2 regions of the Janthinobacterium foliorum genome follow, and region 2 is predicted to be linked to the other one. Evidence: predicted binding sites of a transcription regulator. Region 2 holds the regulator's gene; the other holds the start of a gene.
The links. Region 2 encodes sigma-54, which starts transcription at its own class of promoters, with help from an activator protein. Its sites were predicted from a motif close to TGGCANGNAANCTGCTTT; they were not measured.
Positions count from the first base shown of each region.

Region 1: a site for sigma-54 is predicted at 6,670-6,687, ahead of pedF (cytochrome c-550 PedF). Genes of this name have one in related genera too.

Region 1 is NZ_CDXDQE010000025.1:6,228-20,907, forward strand. Features, by position in the region: gene rtcA (RNA 3'-terminal phosphate cyclase) at 1-303, shown strand, start outside; gene ACZ92H_RS28945 (TonB-dependent receptor family protein) at 319-2,469, opposite strand; gene ACZ92H_RS28950 (c-type cytochrome) at 2,489-2,932, opposite strand; gene ACZ92H_RS28955 (pentapeptide repeat-containing protein) at 2,948-3,583, opposite strand; gene ACZ92H_RS28960 (methanol/ethanol family PQQ-dependent dehydrogenase) at 3,583-5,454, opposite strand; gene ACZ92H_RS28965 (high-potential iron-sulfur protein) at 5,725-6,045, shown strand; gene pedF (cytochrome c-550 PedF) at 6,114-6,623, opposite strand; gene adh (aldehyde dehydrogenase) at 6,937-8,457, shown strand; gene ACZ92H_RS28980 (DUF779 domain-containing protein) at 8,467-8,850, shown strand; gene ACZ92H_RS28985 (porin) at 9,136-10,296, shown strand; gene ACZ92H_RS28990 (4Fe-4S binding protein) at 10,302-12,473, shown strand; gene ACZ92H_RS28995 (FAD:protein FMN transferase) at 12,470-13,453, shown strand; gene ACZ92H_RS29000 (sigma-54-dependent Fis family transcriptional regulator) at 13,466-14,680, opposite strand, start outside.
Region 2 is NZ_CDXDQE010000014.1:108,487-123,166, reverse strand. Features, by position in the region: gene ACZ92H_RS24105 (GGDEF domain-containing protein) at 1-164, shown strand, start outside; gene ACZ92H_RS24100 (cation:proton antiporter domain-containing protein) at 165-2,144, opposite strand; gene ACZ92H_RS24095 (KpsF/GutQ family sugar-phosphate isomerase) at 2,253-3,263, shown strand; gene ACZ92H_RS24090 (KdsC family phosphatase) at 3,263-3,796, shown strand; gene lptC (LPS export ABC transporter periplasmic protein LptC) at 3,841-4,452, shown strand; gene lptA (lipopolysaccharide transport periplasmic protein LptA) at 4,478-5,059, shown strand; gene lptB (LPS export ABC transporter ATP-binding protein) at 5,059-5,814, shown strand; gene ACZ92H_RS24070 (RNA polymerase factor sigma-54) at 5,819-7,297, shown strand; gene hpf (ribosome hibernation-promoting factor, HPF/YfiA family) at 7,368-7,727, shown strand; gene ACZ92H_RS24060 (enoyl-CoA hydratase/isomerase family protein) at 7,883-8,974, shown strand; gene rapZ (RNase adapter RapZ) at 8,971-9,834, opposite strand; gene hprK (HPr(Ser) kinase/phosphatase) at 10,542-11,477, opposite strand; gene ACZ92H_RS24045 (PTS sugar transporter subunit IIA) at 11,514-11,996, opposite strand; gene queF (NADPH-dependent 7-cyano-7-deazaguanine reductase QueF) at 12,340-13,182, opposite strand; gene ilvA (threonine ammonia-lyase, biosynthetic) at 13,340-14,680, opposite strand, start outside.

The sequences.
Region 1 (14,680 bases), on a different contig from region 2:
GAACACGAGCACGTGACAGAAGTGTTTACGTCTTTTGGCGAAAAGTCGGTGATGGCCGAAACGGTGGCCAAGCGACTGTTGAATGAAGTGCGGGCCTACCTGAAGTCCGATGCGGCCGTGGGGGCGCACCTGGCGGACCAGCTGATGCTGCCGATGGCGCTCGCTGGCGGCGGCGCTTTCACCACCAGCGAGGTCACGCAGCATGCGCTGACGAACGCGGACGTCATCGCCCGCTTCCTGCCCGTGCGTTTCAGCTTTGAGCAGCAGGCGCGCAGCGTGCTGTGCACCGTGCACCCGTGCTAAACCGGGCGGAGATTTTTAAAAGACGTACTGCGCGCTGACACCGAGCAGCCAGTTGCGGCCCGGCGCCGCTTCGTAATAGCGCTTGTTGCTGTCGCCGACGATGACGGAACCGACGTAGCTGCGGTCGAACAGGTTGTTCAGGCGCGCGAACTGCTTGAAGCGCCAGTTGCCCACGCTCTGTTTGGCGTTGATTCTGGCGTTGACGACCGTGTAGCCAGGCGCCGGTTTTTCGGTATTGCTGTCTTCCGCGTAGATCTTGTTGTTCGCCACGCCTTCCAGCGCCGCGCCGTAGCGGTCGAAAAGGTCTTTCCAGGCCAGCTCCGCAAATAGGTTGGCGCTGGGAACGCCAGGCAGGCGGCTGCCTTCGCGCACGCCGTTGAACGCTTCGTCGTACACGGCGTGCAAGCTGGTCAGCGCCAGTTTCGTCGTGAAACCGTAGGGCAGGCTGGAGTCGAGCGACACTTCCACGCCCTGGCGCAGGGTTTTGCCGGCATTTTTATAGCTGGTGCGCCCGCCGCTGGAACTGTCGACCACCAGTTCATCGTTGGTATGAATCTGGAACACGGCCGCGTTGAGGCGGGTGTTATGGTTGATCCTCGCCTTGACTCCCGCTTCCAGGTTGGTGCTGGTGGCCGGCTTCAGAGTGAAGTTGAAACCGCCGCCCGTGCCCGAGTAAAACAGCTCGTTCAGGGTGGGTGCTTCGAAACCGCGCGCGGCGCTGGCGTACACATTCAGGGTGGGCGAGACGGCATAGCGCAGGCCCAGCACCGGCGTCGTGTGGCTGTATTCCAGGCTGCCGCTGTCGTTGCCATTGCTGAGGAAATGGTCCGTCACTTCCACTTTCATCTTGCTGTAGCGCAGCCCGGCGCTGAGCATCCAAGGGCCGCTTTCCCATTCCGTCTGGATGTAGGGATCGAGGCTGGAGACGACATCCTGCTCGTCGCGGCGCAGTCTGCCCTTCACGCCGAAGGTATCGCCGATATAGTTTTCGTAGCCCGTGCGGTCATCGCTGGAGCGGCCATAATCGATGCCGATGGTGGTGCTCAACTTGCCGCCGGCCAGCTGGTTCACATGCAGCCAGTTGGTGTCGACGCCATAGAAGTTGCGCTGGAAATCGACCACGCCGCCCGAGTGGCTGGCCGGTGCCTGGAACCCCTTGGTGAACGCCTGGTACTGGATCACGTCGCGGTTGCCGCCATAGGCCGTCACATGCAGGCGGTCGTCGCCGAAACGCTGTTCATAGGTGGCGCCGATCTGCTGATGGTCGATGCTCTTGCGCGTGTTGTAGCGCTCGGCCAGGGTGCGTTTCGGATTTTGCGTATCCGTCGCGTCGATCTCGCCCGCGCGCGGGTCGCGGGCAAAGGTGGCCCAGGTGGCGCCCAGCGGATCTTGCGTATTCCCCTGGTGCAGGCTGTTGGCGACGATGGTCAGCTTGCTGTCCGCATTTGGCTTGACGGTGATCTTGCCGAACGCCTGTTCGCGCGTGGCGGCGCTGTGGTCGCGGAAGCCGTCCGTGCGGAAGCGCGAGCCATCGAGCACGTAGCCGATGCCGCCCGCCTGGCCCTGCGCGTTCAGGTCCACCTTGCTGGTGCCGTAACTGCCGCCCGTGACATTGAGCTCCACGGATGGCGGATTCTGGCCGTCTTTTGAAAACAGCTGGATCACGCCGCCCGAATGGTTGCCGTAGATGGCGGAGAAGGGGCCGCGCAGCACTTCGATGCGTTCGGCCGTATCGAGGTTGAAGGTGGCGGCCTGGCCCTGGCCATCGGGCATGGTGGCGGGAATGCCGTCGCTGATCAGGCGCACGCCGCGCACGCCGAAGGCCGAGCGGGCGCCGAAGCCGCGCGAGGAAATCTGCAGGTCCTGCGCGTAGTTCTGGCGGTTCTGCACCACCAGGCCCGGCACGGCGGCCAGCGCTTCGGAGGCGTTCACGCGCATTTGCCCATCCTGGATGCGCGCGCTGTCGACCACGTCGATCGAGGCGGGCATGTCGAAACTGGCGTGGCCGACGCGCGTGGCGCTGACCACCACCACGTCCGCCACCGGCAACGCGTCGGTTTGTGCTTCGGGAATGACCGCGGCCGCGGCGGAAGCGGCCATGCAGGCGCCGCCGCCAAGGGCGAACAGGGCGGCGACGGCATTCAAACTAAAAGGGTACTGCTTCATGGATACTCCCGAGGTTGACTTAGTGGGCCTCATGGTCCGCGTCGACGCTGGTTTTCAGCCGGGGCGCAGGCAGCGGGCGGCTTTCGATGAAGCTGCGCACGGCCCAGATTTCCTGCGCCGTCAGCACATCGCGCCACGGCGGCATGTAGATGATGCCGGCGCGGACCTTGCCCGTATTTACCGACATCATAAAGTAGCCGTCGACATCCTGCAGGCAGCGCGCCTGCAGTGCCGGGTCTTTCAGGGCCTGGCAAAAGCTGTTCAGGCGCCGCAGGTCGGGCGCTTCGGCCGATGGCAGCGTGGCCTGCTCGCCGTGGCAGCGGGCGCAGTTGGCCTGATAAAGGGTGGCGCCCAGGGCAATGGCGGCCGGATCCCCGCGCGCAGGATTGGCTTCTGCCGCCTGCGCCAGGGGCGCCGACATCAACAGGGTGAGCAAGGCAGTGAACAAGGCGGAAAGGTGCATGGCGGCGCTCCGGTTTCACCAGTCCGTCGGGCAGCCGCTGCAGCCCTCCAGGTTGGCGTCGGGGAAAATGGTGAAGCGCAGGATGGCGCGCTCCAGCTTGGCGTTCTTCAGGTTGGTGCCCCAGAACTTGGTTTCCTGCAGATCCGCGTCCACCAGCACCACGTCGGCCAGGTTGGCCATGTTCAGGCGCGCCGCCTCCAGGCTGGCGCCGCGCATGTCGGCGCCTTCCATGTCGGCGCGCATCAGACGGCTGGTTTCCAGGTTGATGCCGGCCATGCTGGCCTTGCGGAACGAGGCGCCCGGCGCATTGAGCGAAAACGCCATCGCACCCGTCAGGTCGGCGCCGTCGAGCAGGGCGCCGGCCAGGTTGGCGCTGCGCAGGTTGGCCCGCATCATGCGCGCGCCGCGCAAGTCGGCGCCGTGCAGGTCCTTGCCCACCAGGTTGGCGCCGCGCAGGTCGGCATTCGCGCATTGCGCGTATGGCCACAGGTGGCAGCCATTGATGATGGTGACTTCCGGCTCGGCCACGCCGTTGACGATCTGCGCGGCAGCAGGGAAGGACAGTGCGGCCAGGCACAGCGCCCGGCACAGCACTCCCCCGACTGTGCCGCGCAGCGCGCCGGGGCCGGTACCGGGCTCCGGCGCCGCCATCACTTGGCCGCCATCTTGGCCGATGGTGCCTTCGGCAGCTTGAAGACCCAGAAGCTGCCGCCCTGCGTCACCTGCTTGGTCAGCTCCGCCATGTCGCCGCCCCACAGCGGCACGGCGCCGCCATAGCCGCTGGCCAGGCCGATGTACTGTTCGCCATCCTGTTCCCAGGTGATGGGCACCGAGACGACGCCGGAACCGGTCTGGTACTTCCACAGTTCCTTGCCCGTCTTCGCATCGAAGGCCTTGACGAAGCCGTCCGAGGTGCCCGTGATCAGCAAGCCGCCGGCCGTCGTCAGGGTGCCGCCCCACAATGGGAATTTTTCCTTGTTTTCCCAGACGATCTTGCCGGTCTTCGGATCGATGGCGCGCAGGGTGCCGATATGGTCTTCATACAGGCGCTTGATGCGGAAGCCCTGGCCCAGGTAGGCGGAACCGGCCTTGTAATGGATTTGCTCGGTCCAGTAATCCATGCCCCAGTGGTTGGCGGGAATGTAGAACAGGCCCGTGTCGGGCGAGTACGACATCGGCATCCAGTTGGTGCCGCCCAGGAAAGGCGGCGAGACGAAGACGGCCTTGCCCTTGTCGGCGCCCGCTTCCGGCAGCGGCGGACGCTTGCCGTTTTCCACGGGGCGGCCCGTCTTCAGGTCGATGCTCTTGGCCCAGTTGATACCGTCGACAAAAGGCCAGGCGTTGATCAGGGACGTCGGCTTGTTCGGATAGCCGGCGCCCGTCGCCAGCTTGGTGCGGTCGGTAACGTAAAAGAAGCCGTTGCGGTCCGCATGCGCGCTGGCCTTGACCAGTTTGCCCGTCTTGGCATCCTTGTAGTCGAACAGCACCACCGAGTTATTCCCGGAAAAATCCCAGGCGTCGTTCGGCGTGTGCTGGTAAAAGCCTTTCAGCTCGCCCGTGCTGGCGTCCACATACGCCTGGCCCGAGGTGAACAGGCTGTCCCAGTTGCGCGGATCGTCGCCTTCCTTGGTGCGTTCCCAGGTATTCCATGGCGCGGGGTTGCCGGCGCCGATGATGATGGTGTTGGTTTCCGGGTCGTACGAGGCCGTCTGCCACGGCGCGCCGCCACCGTGTTCCCACGCTTCGCGCAGCTTGCCGTCCTTGTCGCGCGGCCAGCTGGGCGCCTTGGCGTCGCCCGTCGGCGTGCTCGGTTTGCCGTCGGCGCGGCCGATGTGGCCTTCGACCAGCGGCCGCGCCCATACTTCCGCGCCCGTTTCCGGATCGCGCGCGAACAGCCAGCCCTGGGCGCCGAATTCATCGCCCGAGTTGCCGTGGATGAGCAGCACGCGGCCGCCTTTTTCGCGGATGATGAACGGCGCGCCCGTCATGGTGTAGCCCAGTTTCTGGTCGCCGAATTTTTCATTCCACACGACCTTGCCCGTGTTTTTGTTCAGGGCGACGATGCGCGCGTCCAGGGTGCCAAAGTAAATCTTGTCGCCATAGATGGCGGGGCCGCGGTTGACCACGTCGCAGCAGGGGCGGATATCGTCGGGCAGCCGGTGTTCATAGGCCCACAGCTGCTTGCCTGTCTTGGAGTCGAGCGCGTAGATGCGCGAATACGAGGCCGTGACATAGATCACGCCATCGTGCACCAGCGCCTGCGCTTCCTGGCCGCGCTGTTTTTCGCCGCCGAACGAGAACGTCCAGGCGGGCACGATCTGTTCGACGTTTTTCGTGTTGATCTTCCTGGCCAGGCTGTGGCGCTGCGCCTTCAGGCCCAGGCCGTAGCTGAGCACCTGGCTGGTGCCCTTGTCGGCATTGGCGATATCGTCCCAGCTCACCTTGCTATCGCCCGCCGAGGCGGTATTGGCGATCAGTGCAAGGATGGCAAAAGCGATTGGACGTGGAAATACTGGCTGCATGCTGGTCTCCCTTTTATAAGTATTGTCATGGTGGTCTGCGACGTGGTCGCTGTGGATAGTTCAGCAACATGCGTGCCAGCCTTTTCTGGCTGCGTCGATGGCACCGTGTGCGCCGTCCTGCCACAGTCGCCCATGCCGCCTTGTCCTGTTTTGCAACAGTGCGACGCTGCCTGTTCCGGCGCGCGCGTCCTGGCACAGGGGTTGCTGAGGGATCTGGCTGGAAGGCCGACGCTGCCTTTGCCATTACTCAATATTCATAAGGAGACCACCATGCATGCTGCACCACGCCGCCACTTCATTTGCCAATTGCTCGCCATCGGCGGCATGGGCGCCGCCTCGCGGGCCGGCGCCCAAGCGGCGCCTCCCAAAGTCGATGAAGACAGCGACCAGGCCAGGGCACTCGGCTACCGCCACGACACCACCAGGGTCGATACGAAAAAATATCCGCAGCATGCCGCGGCGCAGCGCTGCAACAACTGTTCCTTTTATCAGGGCAAGAAGGACGATGCCTGGGCCGGCTGCGCCATGTTCGGCCGCAAGCAGATCGCCGGGCCGGGCTGGTGCATGGCGTGGGCCAAGGCGCCGGGATAACGTTGTCTGAGCCGCAATGCAAAAGGCGCTGCCAAGCGGCAGCGCCTTTTGCATGGTCGCGCCGTCAATTACAGCGTCTGCTCGCGCCGCGTTTCCAGATAAGCCTTTACCGCCCAGATGGCCTCCTGGTTGAAGACCCCCTCGAACGGCGGCATGTAGACGGCGCCATTGCGGGCGCGGCCATGGCGCACGGTATCGAGCACATATTGATCGATCTCTTGCGCGCAAGCATCTTTTTTCTTCGCATCGGTGAGTGCGGCGCAGTCATTGTCGAGCTTGCGCAAGTCCGGCGCCATGCCGCCCGACACGGCTTCCAGCCCGTGGCAGCGCGCGCAGTTCTGCGTGTAGGCGGCGCTGCCGATGCGGATCGCCTCGGCATTCTGGCGGTAGGGGTTTTCCGTGCGCCACTCGGGACCCAGTTGTGGCAGTGTGGATGTATCGACGGCCTGGGGCGTCATGTTGCCGTGCGCCCAGACGGCCGCGGCCGCCAGCATGCAGGCGAGGCCGCCGGCGGCAAGGCGCAAGCCGCGCAGGCCTCGGGTGCGTCGGTTCGTGGTGGCAGGAAGGCGTGGTGTCATGGTGGTCTCCGTTCTGGTTATGCGCGTAGTCGCGTCCATGACAGGGTTAGCAAGCGGTATGCCAATCGATCTGCCGTCGCAGGCCGGGTGCCGCAACCTGTTTCACTGTTCAGTAACGGAACAACTGGCGCTGCCGGCTGATCCCATTTGACGCAGCGCGCAGGGCGGCGGGCTGCCAGTGGTACCGTGTCGTTGTGCTTTGCCTGCTGGCACGGCATTTGCAAAACAAGAGATCAGGATCACCTGACACATCCCCAAGGGCCGCTTCGCGGCGGCTTTCATCGAAGCTCATACCAACGAGAAAGAGGACGACATGAATCTGGCAGACATCAGCAAACTGGGCGTAGCCAATCCCTTCAAACAACGCTACGACAACTATATCGGCGGCAAATTCGTCGCCCCTGTCAAAGGTGAATACTTCGGCAACATCACGCCGATCACGGGCCAGGTCTTTTGCGAAGTGGCGCGCTCCACGGCGGAGGACGTGGAGCTGGCGCTCGATGCCGCCCATGCCGCCAAGGAAGCATGGGGCAAGACTTCGCAGACGGAGCGGGCCAATATCCTCAACAAGATTGCCGACCGCATGGAAGCGAACCTGGCCCTGATCGCCACGGCCGAGACCATCGACAACGGCAAGCCGATCCGCGAAACCACGGCGGCCGACATCCCGCTGGCGATCGACCATTTCCGCTACTTTGCCGGCTGCATCCGCGCGCAGGAAGGCTCCGTCGCGCAGATCGACTCGGAAACCTATGCATATCACTTCCACGAGCCCCTGGGCGTGGTGGGCCAGATCATTCCGTGGAATTTCCCCATCCTGATGGCCGTCTGGAAGCTGGCGCCCGCGCTGGCGGCCGGCAATTGCGTGGTGCTCAAGCCGGCCGAGCAGACCCCCGCCTCGATCATGGTGCTGATCGAATTGATCGGCGACCTGCTGCCGCCCGGCGTGCTCAATATCGTCAATGGCTATGGTCTGGAGGCGGGCAAACCGCTGGCGTCGAACAAGCGCATCGCCAAGATCGCGTTCACGGGCGAAACGGGCACGGGCCGCTTGATCATGCAGTACGCGGCGCAGAACCTGATTCCCGTCACCCTGGAATTGGGCGGCAAGTCGCCGAACATCTTCTTTGCCGACGTGATGGATGCCGACGACGCTTTCTTCGACAAGTGCCTGGAAGGCTTCGCCATGTTCGCGCTGAACCAGGGCGAGGTGTGCACCTGCCCGTCGCGCGTGCTGATTCAGGAATCGATCTACGAGGCGTTCATCGCGCGCGCCCTCGAGCGCGTGGCGAAGATCAAGCAGGGCAACCCGCTCGATGCCTCCACCATGCTGGGCGCGCAGGCGTCGCAGGAGCAGCTGGAAAAAATCCTCTCGTATATCGACATCGGCAAGCAGGAAGGTGCGCAAGTGCTGGCCGGCGGCGAACGCAATGTGCAGAGCGGCGACATGAAGGACGGCTATTACGTGCGTCCGACGGTCTTCAAGGGCGACAACAGCATGCGCATCTTCCAGGAAGAAATTTTCGGTCCGGTGGTATCCGTGACCACCTTCAAGGACGAAGCCGATGCGCTGCGCATCGCCAACGATACCTTGTACGGCCTGGGCGCCGGCCTGTGGACGCGCGACGGTTCGCGCGCCTTCCGCGTGGGACGCGCCATCCAGGCGGGCCGCGTGTGGACCAATTGCTACCACCTGTACCCGGCCCACGCCGCGTTCGGCGGCTACAAGCAGTCGGGCATCGGCCGTGAAAACCACAAGATGATGCTGGACCACTATCAGCAGACGAAGAACCTGCTGGTATCGTACAGCCCCAACGCGCTGGGCTTCTTCTAAGGAGCGGTGATGAACAACGCCATTGAACGGGTGACGGCCACGCCGGCAGCACTCGACATGCTGGCCACCTTGCGGCAGAAACATGGTCCGCTGATGTTCTTCCAGTCGGGCGGCTGCTGCGATGGCAGTGCGCCCATGTGCTACGCGGCGGGGGAATTTGACATTTCCGACTCCGACGTCTACCTGGGCAATCTGAATGGCACGCCGTTCTACATGGGCCTGGAGCAGTTCGCCTACTGGGAGCATACGCAGCTGATCATCGACGTGGTCGATGGCAATGGCGGCATGTTTTCGCTCGATAACGGCACGGGCCGGCGCTTCCTCACCAGGTCGCGCCTGTTTACCGACGCGGAACTGGCGCAATTGCAGCATCCGCCGTCGAAGCAGCTATAGCTTGTTGTTGCCTGGGTCCGCAAGTGCGCGGGCGTTGTCTCCTCGCCCGCGCGGACGGGGGTTTAGCTGACGGCTACGGCCGTCAGTTTTTTTTTGCGCGCCCGCTTTTACCGCTGCGCGCAGAATCGGAACAGTGCTTGTGACAGCGCTGGTCCGATTCTGCACAGCTGTCTTTTCGCCTCTCCCTCTCTCCCTCTGTGGCGCGGCGGGCATGCAAATTGCCACTGTCATGTCGACATCACGCGCGATGCTCGATCCGATAAAAAAACAATCAGGGAGATGGGGATGAAAAAACTATGCATGCTGGGCGCGCTGGCCATGGCCGCTCACGCGGCACACGCCGTCGATTTCAAGGCCGGTGACTGGACGGTTACGCTGGGCGGTATCGTCAACGCGTATTACACGCACGTCTCGTGCAGCGGCGACGCCGTGGGCGGGCTGGCGCTGGGCGGCAATGCGCTGGGCTGCGGCGGCGAAAGCAAGCGCACCACCATCGGCAATGGCTTGCTGCTCAATGGCCTGGTGACGTCGGCCACTTCGAAGCAGGGCGACTACGATATCAAGGCGCTCATCGGCATGTACAACGCCACCGCCACCGACAGCGCCATTTCCGCCAACAGCGGCATCGACGTGCGCCAGGCGTATTTCACGTTCGGCAATGCGCGCATGGGCACCGTCAAGCTGGGGCGCGACAACGGCATCTTCGGCGCCTCGGCCATCTTCGGCGACATGACACTGATCGGCGCCGGCGCACCGGTGCAAGCGACCCAGCGGGGCCGCGTCACCCTGGGCCATATCGGCGCCGGCTACAGCTACGTGGGCTATTACGGACAGATCGCCTACAGCGCGCCGAAGTCGCTGTTCGGCGACAGCGGCATCGGCTTCGATGCGGCCCTCGTCAGCCCGGTGGCCGATACGCCCATCGTTGCGGCGCCCGCTTATTCGTCGACATCGAGCCCGCAGGTGCAGGCGCAACTGAGCTATGCGGCCGATGGTTTCAAGTCCTGGCTGGGAGCGAAGACGCAAAAGTTCGACGCCGTCGCCGCCGGCACGCGCGGCTTCACGATGCGCGCCGTGGAGGTGGGCGCTTCCTGCCAAGCCGGCAACGCGGGTGTCATCGCCAATATCCAGAGCGGCAAGGGACTGGGCGTCCTGTCGGATGCAGACCAGGGCGAGGTCACGACGCGCGCGTATTTTGTGCAAGGCACCTATAAGCCGGCGCCGTCGCTGAAGCTGGGCCTCGGTTACGGCATCAGCCGCAATAGCGACAATGCCGTTGGCACGGGCGGCCTGAAGTCGAACGCCAACCTGACCCTGGGCTTGTACTACGCGCTGACGCCGGCCATTACCCTGGTGGGGGAAGCAGGGCAGACGCGTTCCAAGGCGTTTGGCGGCGGCGAAGCGAGGATGAATGGCGGCTCGCTGGGCGGCATCATCTTCTTCTGACGCGCATGATGAACCGGGAAGGCTTTACTTCCGCCGGCGCGCGCTGCCGGCGCGCGCTTGTGCTCGCGCTATGCCTGGCGGCAGGCCTGCTGGCGCTGCTGCTTGGCGCTTCTTCCGCCCAGGCTGGCGTGATGACGGGCACCGAACTGGCGCGGCGCTTTCCCGCGCCGCTGCTGGTGGGTGAACGTGACGGCGAATTGCCCGTGTGGCCCCTGTTTCGCCAGGGGGCCAGCGGCAGCGAGCTGGCCGCCTATGTGTTCGAGTCGGCCGACCTGGCGCCGCTGCCGGGTTTTTCGGGCGTGCCTGTCAATCTGCTGGTCGCCATCGATCCGGCCGGACGCTTTATCGGCGTCGAGGTGCTGTCGCAGCACGAACCCGTATTCCAGTATGGCCTGGGTGAGGCGCCCCTGTTCGAGTTCGTCAAGCAGTACCAGGGCGTGTCGCTGAAGCAGAACATCAGCATCGAGACGAACACGCGGCGCGCGCGCCACCCGGACGCCTCGCGCGTCTACATCGACGGCATTTCCAAGGCCACCGTCTCGGTGCGCATCATCAACGAGAGCGTGCTGGCCGCGGCCTTGCTGGTGTCGCGCAAGAAGCTGGGCTTTGGCCAGTCTCGCGCAGCTGCCAGCATGGCGCGCGTGCGGCCGGAGGTGCTCGAGACAATGACCTTCCAGCGCCTGCGGCACGACGGCCTGCTGCAGCACTTGCGCGTGTCGAATGGAGAGATGGAACGCCTGTTTGCGGGCAGCGATGGCGCACGCCTGGACGAGGAAGCGCTGCGCCAGCCCGACGACATCTTCATCGACCTGTACGTGGCCTGCATCTCCGTGCCCAGCGTGGCGCACAGCCTGCTGACGTCGGACAGCCTGCTCAAGCTCAAGCCATGGATAGGCGAGGGCGACCAGGCCATCCTCGTGATGTCGTCCGGGCGCCACCGCGTGCCGGGCGACGATTTCATCCGCGGCGGCATCCCCGAGCGCCTGCTGCTGCGGCAGGATCAGCTGGCCATCGACATGCGCGACCTCGATCTGGATCTGAAACTGCTGCCTGGCTTGCCGGTGCCCGCCGATGCCAGCCTGACGGTGTTCCGCGTACCGGCCGAGGCGGGACTCGACCCGGGTGCCGCGTTCGATTTCACGCTGCCCGTCACGCGCAGCAAGGGCCAGTTCTACCCGGAGCGCATCACGCGCGAGCTGCCAGTCAGCTACCGCGTGCCGCAGCGCTTCGTGACCGGTGGCCAGCCTGGCAAGCAGGAGGTCTGGCACGGCGCATGGAGGGAACGCCGGGGCGAGCTGCTGATCCTCGCAATCGGCTTGTCCGTGCTGGCGCTGGCCCTGGCGCTGCCGCGGCGGCTCAGCGCGCATGCCCGCCGCTTCCAGTGGTTCCGTCTCAGCTATCTGTTGTTCACGCTGGGTTTCATCGGCTATTCCGCGCAGGCGCAGCTCTCCATCGTCAATCTCACGGGCGTGCTGCAGGCGCTGCTGGCGGGGCGCAACCTGTCATTTCTGCTGTTCGACCCGATGACGGTGGCGCTGTGGGGCTTCGTGCTGGTGTCGCTGCTGCTGTGGGGGCGCGGCACGTTTTGTGGCTGGCTGTGTCCCTTCGGCGCGCTGCAGGAGCTGGCGGGAAAGCTGGCACGCCTGTGCAGGGTGCCGCAGCTGAAATTGCGCAGTGCTACCGATATGCGCCTCAAGCGCCTCAAGTATGTGGTGCTGGCGCTGGTCGTCGGCGTTGCCTTGTTCGATGGCGTGGGCAGCAAGACCGATGCGCTGGTGGAGGTCGAACCATTCAAGACGGCCATCACTTTGAACTTCGTGCGCGCCTGGCCGTACGTCGTGTACGCGCTGGCGCTGCTGGCGGCCAGCGCGTTTATCCACAAGTGCTTTTGCCGCTATCTGTGTCCGCTGGGCGCTTCGCTGGCGCTGCTGGGGCGTTTCCGGTTGCTGGACTGGATACCGCGCCGCGCCGAATGCGGCACGCCGTGCCAGACCTGCCGCCACCGCTGCGACTACCAGGCCATCGAATCCCATGGCGCGGTGGTGTACGCGGAATGCTTCCAGTGCATGGACTGCGTCGTCATCCACGAAAGTGAACAAAAATGCGCACCGCGCCTGCTGGAGCGCAAACGCGCGCGCACGATCGCCATTCATCGCGATAAAGGAGCCGCATCATGAGACGCCGTACTTTTATCGCCGCCTCGCTGGGAGCCATGGGCGCCAGCGTCCTTGCTGCCTGGCCATCGCGCGACCAGGTGCATACTGGGGCTGCGCTGGCCTTCGGCACGACGATCACGGTCGCGCTGGTGCACGCGGATGCGCGGCTGGCGCGCCAGGCGATCAGCGACGCGCTGGCGGCGGCGCAGCGCGTTGATCACGTGATGAGCATTTATCGCCCGGGCAGCCAGGTGTACCGGTTGAACCAGGAGGGCGTGCTGCGCCGGCCCGATGCGCAGCTGCTGGCCGTGCTGGCACAGGCGCGCGCATTGTCGCAATTGACGGATGGCGCTTTCGACATCACGGTCCAGCCCCTGTGGCGGGCTTTTGACGAGGCAGCGTCGCGTCATGCCTTGCCGACAAGTGAACAGCGGCGTGCCGCGCTGGCGCTCGCGGGCTGGCGTGATCTGGCATTCGATGAAAACCAGGTGCGTTTCGCGCGGCCCGGCATGGCGCTCACGCTCAATGGACTGGCGCAGGGCTATGCGGCGGACATGGCGCTGGCGGCGCTGCGCGCGCGCGGCATACGGCACGCGTTGCTCGACACGGGGGAATTCGCGGCGTGCGGGCGCAAGCACGCGCATCAGCCCTGGACGCTGGGCGTGCGCGATCCGCGCGATGCACAGGCGCTGGCGGCGACCCTGCACATCAACGGCTGCGCCGTCGCCACCTCCGGCGATTACGCCACCGCATTCACGCCGGACTACCGGCATCATCACATCTTCGATCCGGCGGCGGGCGACTCGCCGCTGGAACTGGCCAGCGTCACGGTCATGGCCAACACGGGCATGCTGGCCGATGGCCTCTCGACCGCCTTCATGGTGCTGGGGCGCGAACGTGCTGGCGCGCTGGCGGCCAGCCTGCCCGGCGTCGACTTGCTGGCCATCGACAAGCAGGGCAAAGCGTGGCGCTCGCCCGGCTTTCCTGCCAACGCGGCGTGAGTCCGGTTGTGCTTATTTGAGATTGGGGATCTTGCGGTAAATCGTATTGCGCGACACGCCCAGCGCGCGGGCCGTGGCCGAGACGTTGCCGCCATTCGCTTGCAGTGATTTGAGGATCACCGACTGCTCCATCTCTTCCAGGTTGGCGCCTTGTGCCAGCAAGCGTTCGGGACTGGCGCCAGGGTCCGGTGGCAAGCCTTGTTCAATATCGTCGAGGAAATCGTCGGGCATGTGGCGCAGGCAGATTTCGTGTTCGTCGCCGGCCATGACGATGGCGGTACGCAGCAGGTTCGTAAGCTGGCGGAAGTTGCCGGGCCAGCGGTGCTGGTGGAACAGCGCGAGGATTTCCGGCGATACGTGATAGCGGCCGTTCTCCGCCTCTGTGGCGAGGATCTTTTTCACCACCGTTTCCAGGTCCGTGCGCTCGCGCAACGGCGGCAGCTTGACCACCAGGCCATTGAGCCGGTAGTACAGGTCTTCGCGGAACAGGCCCTTGGCCATGCGCTCGCGCAGATTGTGGTTGGTGGCGCAAATCAGTTCCACGTTGACGGGAATGGACTTGTCGCTGCCCAGCGGCGTGACCATGCGTTCCTGCAGCACGCGCAGCAAGCGCGCCTGCAGGCTGAAAGGCATGTCGCCGATTTCGTCGAGGAAGAGCGTGCCGCCATTCGCCTGCAGGATCTTGCCTACCGCGCCTTTCTTGCGCGCCCCCGTGAATGCCCCGTCTTCATAGCCGAACAGTTCCGACTCGATCAGGGTTTCCGGTATCGAGGCGCAGTTGACCGCGACGAAAGGACTCATGGCGCGTGGCGAATCGTTGTGGATCGCCTGTGCCAGCAATTCTTTTCCTGTCCCCGTCTCTCCCATGATCATGATGGGGATGTCGCGCCCCAGCACGCGCGTGACCTTGTCGATCACCAGCTCCAGTTGCTGATCGCCCGTGCGCAAATAGCGCAAACCGGACAGCCGGCGCGCCTGGGCCGCGGCCTGGTTGGCGGCGACGGCCGCATTGGCGGGTGCCGCCCGCTCGCCGCTCAGCGAATGCTGGAAGACGCTGTTCGCCAGGCGCAGCTGGGCGCGGCCCAGCACACGCACGCCGTTATGCATGCACAGGTTCAGCAGGCCGGGTGCGGCGGTGCGGTAATGTTCATATAGCGCGGAGACGGGCAAGCCAAAGAGGGAACTGAAGGTATGCGACTGCAGCGCCGAAAAAGGCAGGCCCAGCTG
Region 2 (14,680 bases):
GGGTCAGCGTGTCCATCGGCGTGGCCAGCCTGGCGGCGGATGCGGCGCTGCTGCCCATCGAAACGGTGGCGCAGCAACTGGTGGCGCACGCCGACCAGGCCCTGTACCAGGCCAAGGCGGCGGGCCGCAACCAGGTCGTCAGCTGGCAGGCGCAGGTCGGGTAATTATTTTAATAATAATGTTTCTGCTTTTGCCACGGCATCGGCCGTGCCGCGCAGCACCACCACGTCGCCGCTGGCCAGCTGTGTCTCGGGCGTGATTTCCAGGCGCCCGCGGCCGCGGCGGATGGCCGTCACAAACGCGCCGCAGCCGGCCACGTCGATCGTACTCAGAGGCAAGCCCACGCAGTGCGCATCGTCGCCCACGGTCACGGTATGCAGGCGCTCCAGTTCGGCATCGTCGCCGGCGTCGCTGCTGCCATGGAAATAGCCGCGCAGCGAGGCGTAGCGCTCCTCGCGCGCGGCCTGCACGCGATGCACCACGCGGCGCAGGGGCACGCCCATCATGATCAGCGCGTGCGAGGCGAGCATCAGGCTGCCTTCCATCAATTCCGGCACCACTTCGGCCGCGCCCGCCTTCTTCAACTGGTCGAGGTCGCTGTCGTCATGGCTGCGCACGATGACGGGCAAGGTGGGCGCCATATCATTGAGCAAGTGCAATAAGCGCAGCGCCGACGGCGTGTTCGCATACGTGATGACGACGGCGCTGGCCCGGTAGATGCCGGCCGCCACCAGGCTTTCGCGCCGCCCCGCGTCGCCATACGATACGTGCGCGCCGGCCAGCTGCGCTTCCTGCACCCGTTCCGGGTCCAGGTCCAGCGCGTGGTATTCGATTTTTTCTTCCGCCAGCAGGGTGGCCAGGCTTTGCCCGCTGCGGCCGAAGCCGGCGATCAGCACGTGTTTTTGCGAGGCCATGGTGCGCGTGGCGATCTTCGTGAGCGCCAGCGACTGCATCATCCAGTCGTTGGCGGCCAGTTTCATGACGATGGCGTCGGACTTGGCGATGAGGAAAGGCGCCACCAGCATCGACAGCACCATCGACGCCAGCACCACCTGCACGACGAACGGGTCCATCAGCTTGATGCCGCCGGCCAGGTTCAGCAGCACGAAGCCGAACTCGCCCGCCTGCGCCAGTCCCAGTCCCGTGCGCAGGGCTACGCCATTGCTCGAACCAAACAGCCGTGCCAGGCCCGCGATCAGGGCAAATTTCAGCAGCACGGGGCCGCACAGCAGCAGCAAGACCAGCCACCAGTTGTCGAGCACCACGCGGATATTGAGCAGCATGCCGACGGTGATGAAGAACAGGCCCAGCAGCACGTCGCGGAAGGGCTTGATATCCTCTTCCACCTGGTGCTTGAATTCCGTCTCGGAAATGAGCATGCCGGCCACAAATGCGCCCAGGGCCAGCGACAGCCCGGCCCGTTCCGTGATCCACGCGGCCCCCAGGGTGATGAGCAGCAGGTTGAGCATGAACAGCTCTTGCGAACGGCGCTTGGCAACGATGGTCAGCCAGCCGCGCACCATCTTCTGGCCGAGGAACAGCAGCAAAATGAGGACGACTAGCGCCTTGCCGCCGGCCCAGGCCAGGGTTTCGGCCAGGTTGTCCGAATCGCGCGTGAGGGCGGGGATGAGGATCAGCAGCGGCACCACGGCCAGGTCCTGGAACAGCAGGATGCCGATGATCTTGCGGCCGTGTTCGCTTTCCAGCTCCAGCCGCTCCGTGAGCATTTTCGAGACGATGGCCGTCGACGACATGGCCAGCGCGCCGCCCAGGGCGAACGCGGCTTGCCAGCTCAGGTGGATGTAGGCGGACAGGTAGCGCCCGACGAACCAGCCGAAGACGACGGTGGCGACGATGGTGGTGACGACCTGCGCCATGCCAAGGCCGAAGACGATGCGCCGCATGGCGAGAAACTTGGGAAGGGAAAACTCGAGCCCGATGGAAAACATCAGGAAGACGACGCCGAATTCGGCAAGGGTGTGGCTGGCCTCGTTTTCCGCCGCCAGGCCCAGCGCGTGGGGACCGATGACGATGCCGACGGCCAGGTAGCCCAGCATGGGCGGCAAATGCAACATTCTGAAAGCGACCACGCCCAGCACGGCGCTGCCGAGTAACATCAGGGTCAGTTCAAGCGAGGAAAACATGGGTTGCCCGGGGAGCTCAGGTGAAATCGTTGTTTGTTGTGACTGGCAAGTTTTTTGCTTTCCTAATTCGTTTATACTTTGGGCATGAGTGTAACCCATGAAAAAACAATGCTGAAAGCTTTTGATCGAATTGACATGCAAGCCACGGCCGAGCGCGCTGTCGCGCTGGCCCGCACCACCTTGCAGATTGAGTCCGACGCCATCGTTGCGCTGCATGCGCGCCTGGCCACGGACGACAGCGTCGGCCGCGCCGTGGCGTTGTTGCTGCAATGCAAGGGCCGTGTCGTCGTCTCCGGCATCGGCAAATCCGGCCATATCGCGCGCAAGATTGCCGCCACCCTCGCGTCCACCGGCACGCCGGCCCTGTTCGTGCATCCGGCCGAAGCGGCCCATGGCGACCTGGGCATGGTCACATCGGACGATGCCTTTATTGCCATCTCGTACTCCGGCGAATCATCGGAACTGATGGCCATCATGCCTGTCGTCAAGCGCATGGGCGGCGTGCTGATTTCCATGACGGGCAAGCCGAACTCCAGCCTGGCCCAGCTGGCCGACGTGCATCTGGATATTTCTGTTGAAAAAGAAGCCTGTCCGCTGAACCTGGCGCCGACGGCCAGCACCACCGTGACCCTGGCCCTGGGCGACGCGATTGCCGTGGCCTTGCTGGACTTGCGCGGTTTCAAGGAAGAAGATTTTGCCCGTTCGCATCCGGGCGGCGCCCTGGGCCGCCGCCTGCTGACGCACGTGCACGACGTCATGCGCAGCGGCGAACAGGTGCCGAAGGTGCCGGTGGACGCGTCGCTGCTGCAGGCGCTGGAAGAAATGACGAAGAAGGGCATGGGCATGACGGCCGTCGTCGACGCGGACAACCGTCCCGTGGGCGTGTTTACGGATGGCGACTTGCGCCGCATGTTCGAGCGCGTGCAGGATTTCACGAAAGTGGCGATCCGCGACGTCATGCATGCGCAGCCGCGCAGCATTGCGCCCGAGCGCCTGGCCGTCGATGCCGTGGCCGTGATGGAGCAGTACCGCATCAACCAGATGCTGGTGGTCGATGCCGACGGCAAGCTGGTCGGCGCCCTGCATATCCATGACCTGACGCAAGCGAAGGTGATCTGATGGACAGCGTGGCGGACAACCTGGCGCGCGCGGCCAAGGTCAAACTGATGATCTTTGATGTCGACGGCGTGCTCACCGATGGCAGCCTGCATTTCGGCCCGGACGGCGAGATGATGAAAACGTTTAATGTGTATGATGGCCTGGGCATCAAGCTGCTGCAGGAATCGGGCGTGCAGACGGCCATCATCAGCGCGCGCCGCTCGCCCATCACGGCGCGCCGCGCGCAAGACCTGGGCTTTACCCATGTGCACCAGGGCGGCCATGACAAGCTGACGCCGTTCCGCGAACTGCTGGCGCTGACGGGCTTGACGGAAGAGCAGTGCGGCTATATCGGCGACGACGTCATCGATGCCCCCATCCTGCGCCGCGTCGGCTTCGCCGTGAGCGTGCCCGGCGGGCGGCCGGAAGTGCAGGCCATGGCGCATTACGTGACGCAGGCCGGCGGCGGGCGTGGCGCGGCGCGCGAGATCTGCGAATTCCTGCTGCGCGCCCAGGACAACTATGCGCGCGTCATGGCGCCGTTCCTGGAGTGAGGCGCGCGCCTTGCCGCCAGTGTCATTGGAGAGAGTGAAGCACTATGCAAAAGCCAGGAGGCGCCCATCGCTGGCGCATCATCTTTACCGTGCTGGGCGCGGTTGTCGTCGCGCTGGGCAGCTTTTGGCTGCTCGAGGTGATGAACAAGAATGCCCAGGATATCAATGCCAGCAAGAGTGTGAACGAGCCCGACTATTTCATTACCAATTTCAGCCTGGTGCGCATGGACTTGACGGGCAAGCCCAGCTATATCGTGTCGGGCACCAAGCTCACGCATTACCCGCTTGACGATTCGTCCGATATCGACCAGCCGTTCGTGCGCAAGCTGACGCCCGACATGCCGCCGATGAACATGAACGCGGAACTGGCGCATATCGACCAGAACAATACCCGGCTGCAGCTGCACCGCCAGGTCGTGGTCGACCGCGTGGCCAGTCCGAAGGCGCAGAACCTGACCCTGAAGACGGAAGCGCTGACGGTATACCCGGATGAAGAACGGATGGAAACGGATGTCCCTGTCGACATCCTGACGGGCGCCTCGCGCATCCATGGCGTGGGCATGAAGGCGAATAACGCGACCGGCGTGGTGGAAGTGCACAATGCCCTGCGCATCGTGCTGCCGCCGAAACCACGGCCAGGTGCCGCGGCCAAATGACAGAATGAAACAAGGAAACCATAATATGAAAAACATCTTGCTGCTGACCCTATTTTCGCTGGCCGTCATGGGCACGGCGCATGCCGAAAAGGCCGATTCCGAGAAGGAAGCCGTCATCACGGCCCAGCGCGGCCAGGTCGATGACGTCAAGCAGACGCGCACCCTGACGGGCGACGTGGTGCTGGTGAAAGGCACCTTGACCATGAAGGCGGGCCGGGCCCTGATCACGGAAGATCCGCAGGGCTACCAGTTCATCACCTTCTGGGCCGATCCGGGCAAGCTGGCCACGTTCCGCCAGAAGCGCGATGGCGCGGGCGACCTGTGGGTGGAAGGCGAAGCGGAGCGCGTGGAATACGACAACAAGACGGAAGTGGTGAAACTGTTTTCCAAGGCCAAGCTGACGCGCCTGGAAGGCACGAAACCGACGGACGTGGCCAACGGCGCCTTCATTTCGTATGACAGCCGCAAGGAAGTGTTTACGATGGAAAACTCCGACAGCGGCACCAGCACCCCGGGCGCCGGCAGCGTGCGCATGGTGATCCAGCCGAAGACCAAGGCCCCAGCGGCGGAGAAGGCGCCAGCGACGCCTGCGCCAGGAAAGAAATAATGGAAAATACACGTTGCGGCAGCACCCTGATCGTTCGCGGGCTGCAGAAAACCTATGGCAAGCGGCAAGTCGTGCATGATGTGTCGCTGCAAGTCGAATGCGGCGAAGTGGTGGGCCTGCTGGGCCCCAACGGCGCCGGCAAGACCACCTCGTTCTACATGATCGTCGGCCTGGTGCCGTCCGACGGCGGCACCATCGATATCAGCGGCGTGGACATTTCCAGCCTGCCGATCCACCGCCGCGCGCAGATGGGCCTGTCCTACCTGCCGCAGGAAGCGTCCGTGTTCCGCAAGCTGACGGTGGAAGACAATATCCGCGCCGTGCTGGAAATCCAGACCGTCGAAGGGCGTCCCCTGAAGAAGGCCGAGATCGAAGAGCGCCTGGACAAGCTGCTGGCCGACTTGCAGATTGAAAAGCTGCGCGAGAACCAGGCGCTGTCCCTGTCCGGTGGCGAACGCCGCCGCGTGGAAATCGCCCGCGCGCTGGCCACCGACCCGCGCTTCGTGCTGCTCGACGAACCGTTCGCCGGCGTCGATCCGATTGCCGTGATCGAGATCCAGCGCATCGTGCGCTTCTTGAAGGAGCGCAATATCGGCGTGCTGATCACCGATCATAATGTGCGCGAGACGCTGGGTATCTGCGACCGTGCCTACATCATCAACCAGGGCTCGGTGCTGGCGTCGGGACGCCCCGACGACATCATCGCGAACGAGTCGGTACGCCGGGTCTATCTGGGCGAACACTTCCGTATGTGAGCCAATGAAACAATCATTGCAGCTGCGCACCTCGCAGCACCTGGCACTGACGCCTCAGTTGCAGCAATCGATACGCCTGTTGCAATTGTCTACCCTGGAATTGCACCAGGAACTCGAGCAACTGTTGACGGACAATCCCCTGCTCGAACGGCTCGACGATCCGCTCGACCGTTCGCTGCGGCTGCTTTCCGATGGCGCCCTCAGTTCCACGGCGGCACCGGCCGAAGCGCCGCCCCAGCCGCCGGGCCAGGACGCGCCGGTGGCGCCGGCCGAAGCCGAGACGTTTGACGGCGAGGGCGGCGACGCCCCGGCCGCCATGGATGGCGCCGACAGCGACTGGAGCGAGGCGAGCCGCGGCAAGGCGCCCGACGACGAGGATTCGCGTCCGCAGCTGGAAGCCCACCACTGCACCCTGCGCGAGCACCTGATGGAACAGATGCGCGTGACGGTGCTGGAATTGCGCGACCGCGCGCTCGTCGAACTGATCATCGATGCGCTCGACGACAATGGCTACCTGGAAGAGCCGCTCGACGACATCCTGGCGCGCCTGCCGGAAGAGCTGGAGATCGATGCCGACGAGCTGCGCACGGCCTTGTCCCTGCTGCAAAGCTTCGACCCGCCCGGCGTGGGCGCGCGCAACGCGTCCGAGTGCCTGGCGCTGCAGATCAGGCGTTTGCCGCACATCGCCATGGTGACGCGCCGCATGGCCCTCGTCATCGTGGAAAAACACCTGGCCTGGTTTGCCCAGCGCGATTTCAACAAGCTGAAAAAAGCCCTCGATTGCGACGACGAAGACTTGCGCGAGGCGCAGACGGTGATCCGCCTGTGCAACCCGCATCCGGGCGCCGTGTTTGCCTCGGACGTGTCCGATTACGTGGTGCCCGACGTCGTCGTCAAGCGCGCGCGCAGTGGCTGGCAGGTGACGCTGAACAACGACGTCATGCCGCGCCTGCGCGTCAACGCCATGTACGCCAATTTGTTGAAGCAGGGCAAGGGCGAAGGGGCCATGGGCGCACAGTTGCAGGAAGCCAAGTGGCTGATCAAAAACATGCGCCAGCGCTTCGACACCATCCTGCGCGTGGCACAGGCGATAGTAGAACGACAAAAGAATTTTTTCTCGCATGGGGCCGTTGCCATGCGTCCCCTTGTGCTCCGTGAAATAGCTGATACACTGGGTTTACACGAGAGTACTATCTCGCGGGTAACAACTCAAAAGTACATGCTGACCCCGCACGGCATGTTCGAGTTGAAATATTTCTTTGGTAGCCATGTCGCCACCGAAGCGGGGGGCGAAGCGTCATCGACGGCGATACGGGCATTGATCGTGCAACTGACAGGAGCTGAAGACCCTAAAAATCCTTTATCCGACAGTAAGATTGCGGACATGCTGGGGGAACAAGGCATGGTGATTGCGCGACGTACTGTTGCCAAATACCGGGAAGCATTGAAAATTCCGCCAGTGAGTCTGCGTAAGTGTTTGTAAGTTTTTTTCGGTTCCTCTGCGGGCCGGATACGATGGACCGCACGAACCCGAATCATCTTTAGGAGTGTGTATGAATCTCACCATCAGCGGACATCATCTTGAAGTGACACCAGCCATCCGTGAATACGTACAAGCGAAACTGGAGCGTGTGAAGCGTCATTTCGATCAAGTCATCGATATTGCCGTGATTCTGACCGTCGACAACCTCAAAGAGAAAGAAAAACGTCAAAAGGCCGAAGTCAACCTGCGTCTGAGCGGCAAGACCGTCTACGTGGAAAGCCTGGCGCAAGACCTGTATGCCGCGATCGATACCCTGATCGACAAGCTGGACCGGCAAGTGATGAAGTACAAAACCAAAGTGCAAGGGCACGGTAAAGAGGCGATCAAGCATCTGCCAGACAACTCGGATGAAGAAGTCGCCGCCGTCTAAACGGCCTGCCACTGTCAACCGGTTGTGATCAACTAAGGGCGCGCCTACCGCGCCCTTTTTTGCGCCCGTCGCCCGCGTCGGGCAGGGCCACGGGAACGCAATATTGCACCCGAAGGCGCTAGAATGTTGCCATGCCCACTACTTTCCATCCTGCCATGAGCGACTTCGTCCAGACTGCCATCCGCAACCGTACCGGCCACATCGTGCTGGACCGCCCGAAAGCCTTGAATTCCCTGTCGCTGGAGATGGTGCGGGCCCTCAGCGCCACCCTGCTGGCCTGGCGCGACGATCCGCAGGTAGACGCCGTGGTGATCCGCTCCAGCAGCGACAAGGCCCTGTGTGCGGGCGGCGACATCCGCTTCTTTTACGATGCGGGCTTGTCTACGCCGCAAGGCGGCAGCGCACTGCTGGAAGATTTTTTTACTGAAGAATATGCATTAAATCATTTAATTCATTTCTATCCAAAACCGTATATCGCCATCATGGATGGCGTGGTGATGGGCGGCGGCATGGGCGTGGCGCAAGCCGGTCCCGGCAACCAGCTGCGCATCGTGACGGGCCGCACGCGCATGGCCATGCCGGAAGTCAATATCGGCCTGTTTCCCGACGTGGGCGGCAGTTATTTCCTGTCCCGCCTGGCGGGCCAGCTGGGCTTGTACCTGGGCTTGACGGGTTTGACCATCGGCGCGGCCGATGCCTTGTACACGGGCCTGGCCGACGTGTACCTGCCTGAAGCGCAGATGCCCGCGCTGCTGGCCCTGTTCGAGACGACGCAGGGCGAAGCCTTGCCCGTCGCCATCAAGGCCCTGGCGGCCCCGTTCCAGGCGCAGGCGGGCGATTCCGCGCTGGCCGCGGCGCGCACGGCGCTGGACCGCCACTTCGGCGCCGGCAACGTGGCCGCCATCATGGCCTCGCTGGCGCAGGACGACAGCGCGTTTGCCGGCAAGGCGCTGGCGGCCATGCGCTTGCGCTCGCCGCTGATGATGTCGGTGACGCAGGAGCTGCTGCGGCGCGGCGCGCATCTGGGCGTGGCCGATTGCCTGCGCATGGAACGCACTGTGGTGCGCCACAATTTCGAACATGGCGAAGTGCTCGAAGGCGTGCGCGCGCTGGTGGTCGACAAGGACAATGCGCCGCGCTGGAATCCCGCCAGCCTGGACGAGGTCGACGCAGCCATGGTGGCGCGCTTCTTTGCGCCCGTCTGGCCGGCACAGGCGCACCCGCTGCGCGACCTGGATAGGCCCTAAGCCCGTTCGCGGTGGCGCAGCACGACTCTTTCGTTGGCGCTGAAATACTGCGTCAGCCGTTCTGCCATGTACACGGACCGGTGCTGGCCGCCCGTGCAGCCGAGCGCCACCGTCAGGTAGCTGCGGTTGTCGGACTTGAATGATGGCAACCATTTTTCGATGAAGGCGCGGATGTCGGCCAGCATTTCCAGCGCGCTGGGCTGGGCATCGAGGAAGGCGATCACGGGGGCGTCGCGTCCGTCGAGCGGGCGCAGCGCCAGGTCGTAATAGGGATTGGGCAAGGCCCTTACATCGAAGACGAAATCGGCGTCGAGCGGCACGCCCAGCTTGAAGGCGAACGATTCGAAGAACAGGGTCAGCGGCGCGCGCTCGGAGGCGACGATATCCTTGATCCAGCTGCGCAGCTTGTTGGCGCTCAGCTCCGAGGTATCGATCACATGGCCCAGCTGTTCGATGGCCGACAGGCGTTCGCGCTCTTCCGAAATGCACTCGATCAGGGTGCGGCGGCTGGCCGGATTCTGGTTCGGACGCAATTCATGCGACAGCGGATGGCTGCGCCGCGTCTCCGAAAAACGCGCCACCAGCGCATGCGTGGTGGCCGTCAGGAACATGACTTTGACATCGTGCCCCTGGTCGCGCAGCAGCGCCACATTGTGCGGCAAATTGGCCAGCGATTCGGCGCTGCGCGCATCGACGGCGACGGCCAGTTGCGGCGCGCCTTCATCGAGCAGGGTTTGCACCAGGCTGGGCAGCAAGCCTGGCGGGAGGTTGTCGACGCAGTAGTAGCCGGTATCTTCCAGCACATTGAGTGCGACGGATTTGCCGGAGCCGGATATTCCGGTAATAAGGACGATATGCATACGACGATCATACAATAAAGGCCGACGCTCTGCCTCCAAGGCAATTATCTTTACAAATTATTGCAATTCGATATGTTGTATTGCTTGGACGAACGAGGGGGCAGCATGGGGTGCGCAGAGCACTGCCGCGTCTCTGCGCAACGGCTCGCCCATGCATGGGCGAACTCCTTGGCAACATTAATCGCCACTCATGGCGAGTCGTTGGTGTAGCAGGGAATTCACGCAGCACTGCTGCGTGCCTGCGCAACGGTTCGCCCATGCATGGGCGAACTCCTTGGCAACATTAATCGCCACTCATGGCGAGTCGTTGGTGTAGCAGGGAAGTCACGCAGCATTGCTGCGTGCCTGCGCAACGGTTCGCCCATGCATGGGCGAACTCCTTGGCAACATTAATCGCCACTCATGGCGAGTCGTTGGTGTAGCAGGGAATTCACGCAGCACTGCTGCGTGCCTGCGCAACGGTTCGCCCATGCATGGGCGAACTCCTTGGCAACATTAATCGCCACTCATGGCGAGTCGTTGGTGTAGCAGGGAATTCACGCAGCACTGCTGCGTGCCTGCGTAACGGTTCGCCCATGCATGGGCGAACTCCTTGGCAACATTAATCGCCACTCATGGCGAGTCGTTGGTGAAGCAGGGAATTCACGCAGCACTGCTGCGTGCCTGCGTAACGGTTCGCCCATGCATGGGCGAACTCCTTGGCAACATTAATCGCCACTCATGGCGAGTCGTTGCCGCTCCATGAACTCCTGCAAGGTATCGATGCCGCGCAGTTGCAGGATGGTGTTGCGCACGGCCGCTTCCAGCAGCACGGCGATGTTGCGGCCGGCGGCGACGGGGATGACGACCTTGCGTACGGGCAAGCCGAGCACATCTTCCGTGGGGAACAGGAAAGGCAGGCGTTCCACTTCTTCTTCCAGCGCATTGCGGCGCACCAGGTGCACGATCAGCTTCAAACGCATCTTGCGGCGCACGGCCGTTTCGCCAAAGATGGCCTTGATGTCGAGCAAGCCCAGTCCCCGCACTTCCAGCAGGTTTTGCAGCAGGGGCGGGCAGCGGCCTTCGATCATGTTGGGCGCGATGCGCGAGAATTCGACGGCGTCGTCGGCCACCAGGCCGTGGCTGCGCGAGATCAGTTCCAGCCCCAGTTCGCTCTTGCCCAGGCCCGAATCGCCCGTGATCAGCACGCCCACGCCCAGCACGTCCATGAAGACGCCATGCATGATGATGCGCTGCGCCAGTTTTTTCGACAGGTAGACGCGCAGGAAGTCGATCACTTGCGCGGCCGGCAGCGGGGTGGAGAACAGGGGAATGTTTTGCTCGTCGCAGATGGCGAGGATGTCGGGCGGCGTTTCCAGGCCTTGCGCGATGATCAGCGCGGGCGGGCCGCCGGCGATCAGTTCGCCGATCACGTGGGTGCGCGTATTGACCTTCAGGCGCTGGTAGTAATTGATTTCCTGGTGGCCGAAGACCTGGATGCGGCCCGGGTGGATCAGGTTCAAGTGGCCCACCTGGTCGGCGGCCGACGAGACATCGCCGGAGATCAGGCGCTCGCCGCCCGGGAAGCCGGCGAACCAGCCCAGTTGCAGACTTTCACGATTATCGTCGTACAGGCGTTGGATCGTCAGCGGCGTTTGCAACATGGCAGTCTTCTTCAGGAGTGGAGGAATACCTGAAGTTTAACCCGCCGCTTGAAGACTAGGTTGCCAATTGACGATGCGCGAATGCACGGATTTCGGTTCCGGATCCGTGGCCAGTGCCGTGCGGAAAGCATCGTCAGAAAACATTTCGGCGATTTCCGAGAGGATTTCCAGATGTTGCTGCGTGACATGATCTGGAATCAGCAGGAAAAACAGCAGGTTCACGGGCTTGCCATCGGGCGACTCGAATGGAATCGGCTCGGCCAGGCGCACGAAGGCACCCAGCGGTGCTTTCAGCGTCTTGCTGCCCTTGACTCGGCCATGCGGCACGGCCACGCCGTGGCCCAGGCCTGTCGAACCCAGGCGCTCACGGGCAAACAGATTGTCCGACACGGTGGAGCGGGCGATGCCGTAGTTGTTTTCGAAGATCAGGCCGGCTTGCTCGAAAGCGCGCTTTTTGCTGGAGACTTCCAGGTCCAGGAGGACGTTTTCGAGGGATAGTATTTTGCTAAGATTAGTCATGACACTCAATGAAATGGTGCAATGCGCAGAGGGCTTGCGAGCCGAATTATAGGCCTGTTTCAGCGGCCTGTAACGCCAATTCTCAACAGTATACGCCCGCTCCGGGCGCAGTGGGCGCTACGGCCCTTGTTGCCTTCATTTTAACAAAAAAATAACACCAGGGGATATCGGCTATTTCTTGATTAAAAATGCCAGCGATACCGCTTTTTACGTCGCCGATCGCTGATTTTCCGACTTTTCAGTGTTTTTGTGATGCCACAGAGCACGATGACAACGTTGTTTTAAAACACAGTCAACATTCCTGTGGGCACTTTCGTCGCGACGTCTGCTCTTGCCGCCGCGCTTACTGGCGCGCGTTGCGCAGATTGCTGGGCAGGCCACCGGTGCTGTAGTTGCTGCGCCATGGATTGATATCGAGGCCGCCGCGGCGCGTGTAGCGCGCATACACGGACAGTTTTTGCGGCTTGCACTGACGCAAGATATCCACAAAGATGCGTTCCACGCATTGCTCGTGGAATTCATTGTGTTCGCGGAAACCGATGAGGTAGCGCAGCAGGCTTTCCTGGTCGATCTGCGGTCCCGCATACTCGATCTGCACGCTGCCCCAGTCTGGCTGGCCCGTCACCAGGCAATTCGACTTGAGCAGGTGCGAGACGAGTTTTTCTTCCACGGGCGCTTCGTCCAGCGCCGCCTTCAAGAGCAGAGGCGACGGCGTGTATTGGGTGATTTCCAGGTCCAGGCGGTCGAGCAGCACGCCGTCGAATTCGCCCATTTTCAGCTTGCCGAAATTTTCCTGCAAGGTCAGTTCCACTTGCACGGGCGCACCGAAGCCGTTGGACAAGTCCTGTTTCAGCAGGGCCAGCAGCGCTTCCGGGCTTTCCAGTCTGGTCTGGTTGAACGAATTCAGGTACAGCTTGAATGACTTCGATTCGATGATGTTGGGCGAATCGGCCGGCGCGCTGACCTTGGCGATGGCCACCTGCGGCTTGCCGCGCTGGTTCAGCCACGACAGTTCGTAGGCATTCCAGATATCGAGGCCAAAGAAGGGCAGGGTGCCGCGCAATTCCAGCTCGTCGCGCTTGCCCTGGCGCGGAATGGGAAACAGCAGTTCCGGCGCGTAATCGGTGCGGTAGGCGGAGCTTTTGCCCAGCGGGGATTGTTCGGCAAGGTCGTTGGTGGTGGTCATGGTGGCGTGGCTACAAATTCTGTGAAGGGTGAATGGTAGCCTATTTCAAGCCAACGGCAAGGACTGGGGTAGGACGGGCACGCCGGGTCCCTGCCGGTGGAATGCGTCCCGGTGGGGCGCATTCCGCATTCCGATGCCGAAGGAACCGCTCTTCTGATTACCCGAGGAACAATTTATAGACGGGATTGCTCGTCTCATCCCAATACCGGTACCCCAGCGTATCGAGGAAGCGGGCGAATTCACCCATTTCATCGGGCGGCACTTGCAGGCCGATCAGGATGCGGCCGACGTCGCCGCCCTGGCTGCGGTAATGGCACAGGGAAATATTCCAGTTCGGCGCCATGCTGTCGAGGAAGCGCATCAGCGCGCCCGGACGCTCGGGGAATTCGAAGCGGTACAGCAGCTCGTCCTGCGCCAGGCGGCTCTTGCCGCCCACCAGGTGGCGGATGTGCGACTTGGCCAGTTCGTCGTGCGTCAGGTCCAGGGTCCTGAACTCGTTTTCCTCGAAAGTCTTCGCCAGCACGCTCGACTCATGCCGGTCAGCGATCTGGATGCCGACAAACACGTGCGCTTCTTTCTCGTCGCTGATGCGGTAATTGAATTCCGTCACGTTGCGCGCGCCGATGAGCGAGCAGAAACGCTTGAAGCTGCCCCGCTGTTCGCGCATGGTGACGGCAAACACGGCTTCGCGGAATTCGCCCAGCTCGGCCCGTTCCGCGACGAAGCGCAGACGGTCGAAATTCATGTTCGCGCCGCTGGCGATGGTGATCAATGTTTCATGGTTGACGGGGTGCTTCGACAGGCTGGCCCGTTCCACATAGGCCTTGGCGCCGGCGATGGCCAGCGCGCCGGACGGCTCCAGGATGCTGCGCGTATCCGTAAATACATCCTTGATGGCGGCGCAGATGGCGTCCGTGTCGACGGTGATGATTTCATCCACATAGGCCTGCACCAAGCGGAAGGTTTCCTCGCCAGCCAGGCGCACGGCCGTGCCGTCGGCGAACAGGCCCACGTCGTTCAGCGTGACGCGCTCGCCCGCCTTCAGCGAGCGGGCCATGGCGTTCGAATCGACGCTTTGCACGCCGATGATCTTGATGTCCGGGCGAATCTGTTTCACGTAGGCGGCAATGCCGGCGATCAGGCCGCCGCCGCCGATGGGGGCGAAGATGGCGTGGATGGGACCGGCGTGCTGGCGCAGGATTTCCATGCCGATGGTGCCCTGGCCGGCGATCACGTCCGGATCGTCGAACGGGTGCACGAAGGTCAGCTTCTGCTCTTTTTCCAGGGTCAGCGCATGGTTGTAGGCATCCGTGTACGACTCGCCGTGCAGCACCACTTCCACGTTCACGCCGCCGCGTCCCTTGACCGCCTCGACCTTCACTTGCGGCGTGGTGGTGGGCATGACGATGATGGCGCGGCATCCCATGCGGGCGGCGGACAGGGCCACGCCCTGGGCATGGTTGCCGGCCGAGGCGCAAATCACGCCGCGCTTGCGGTC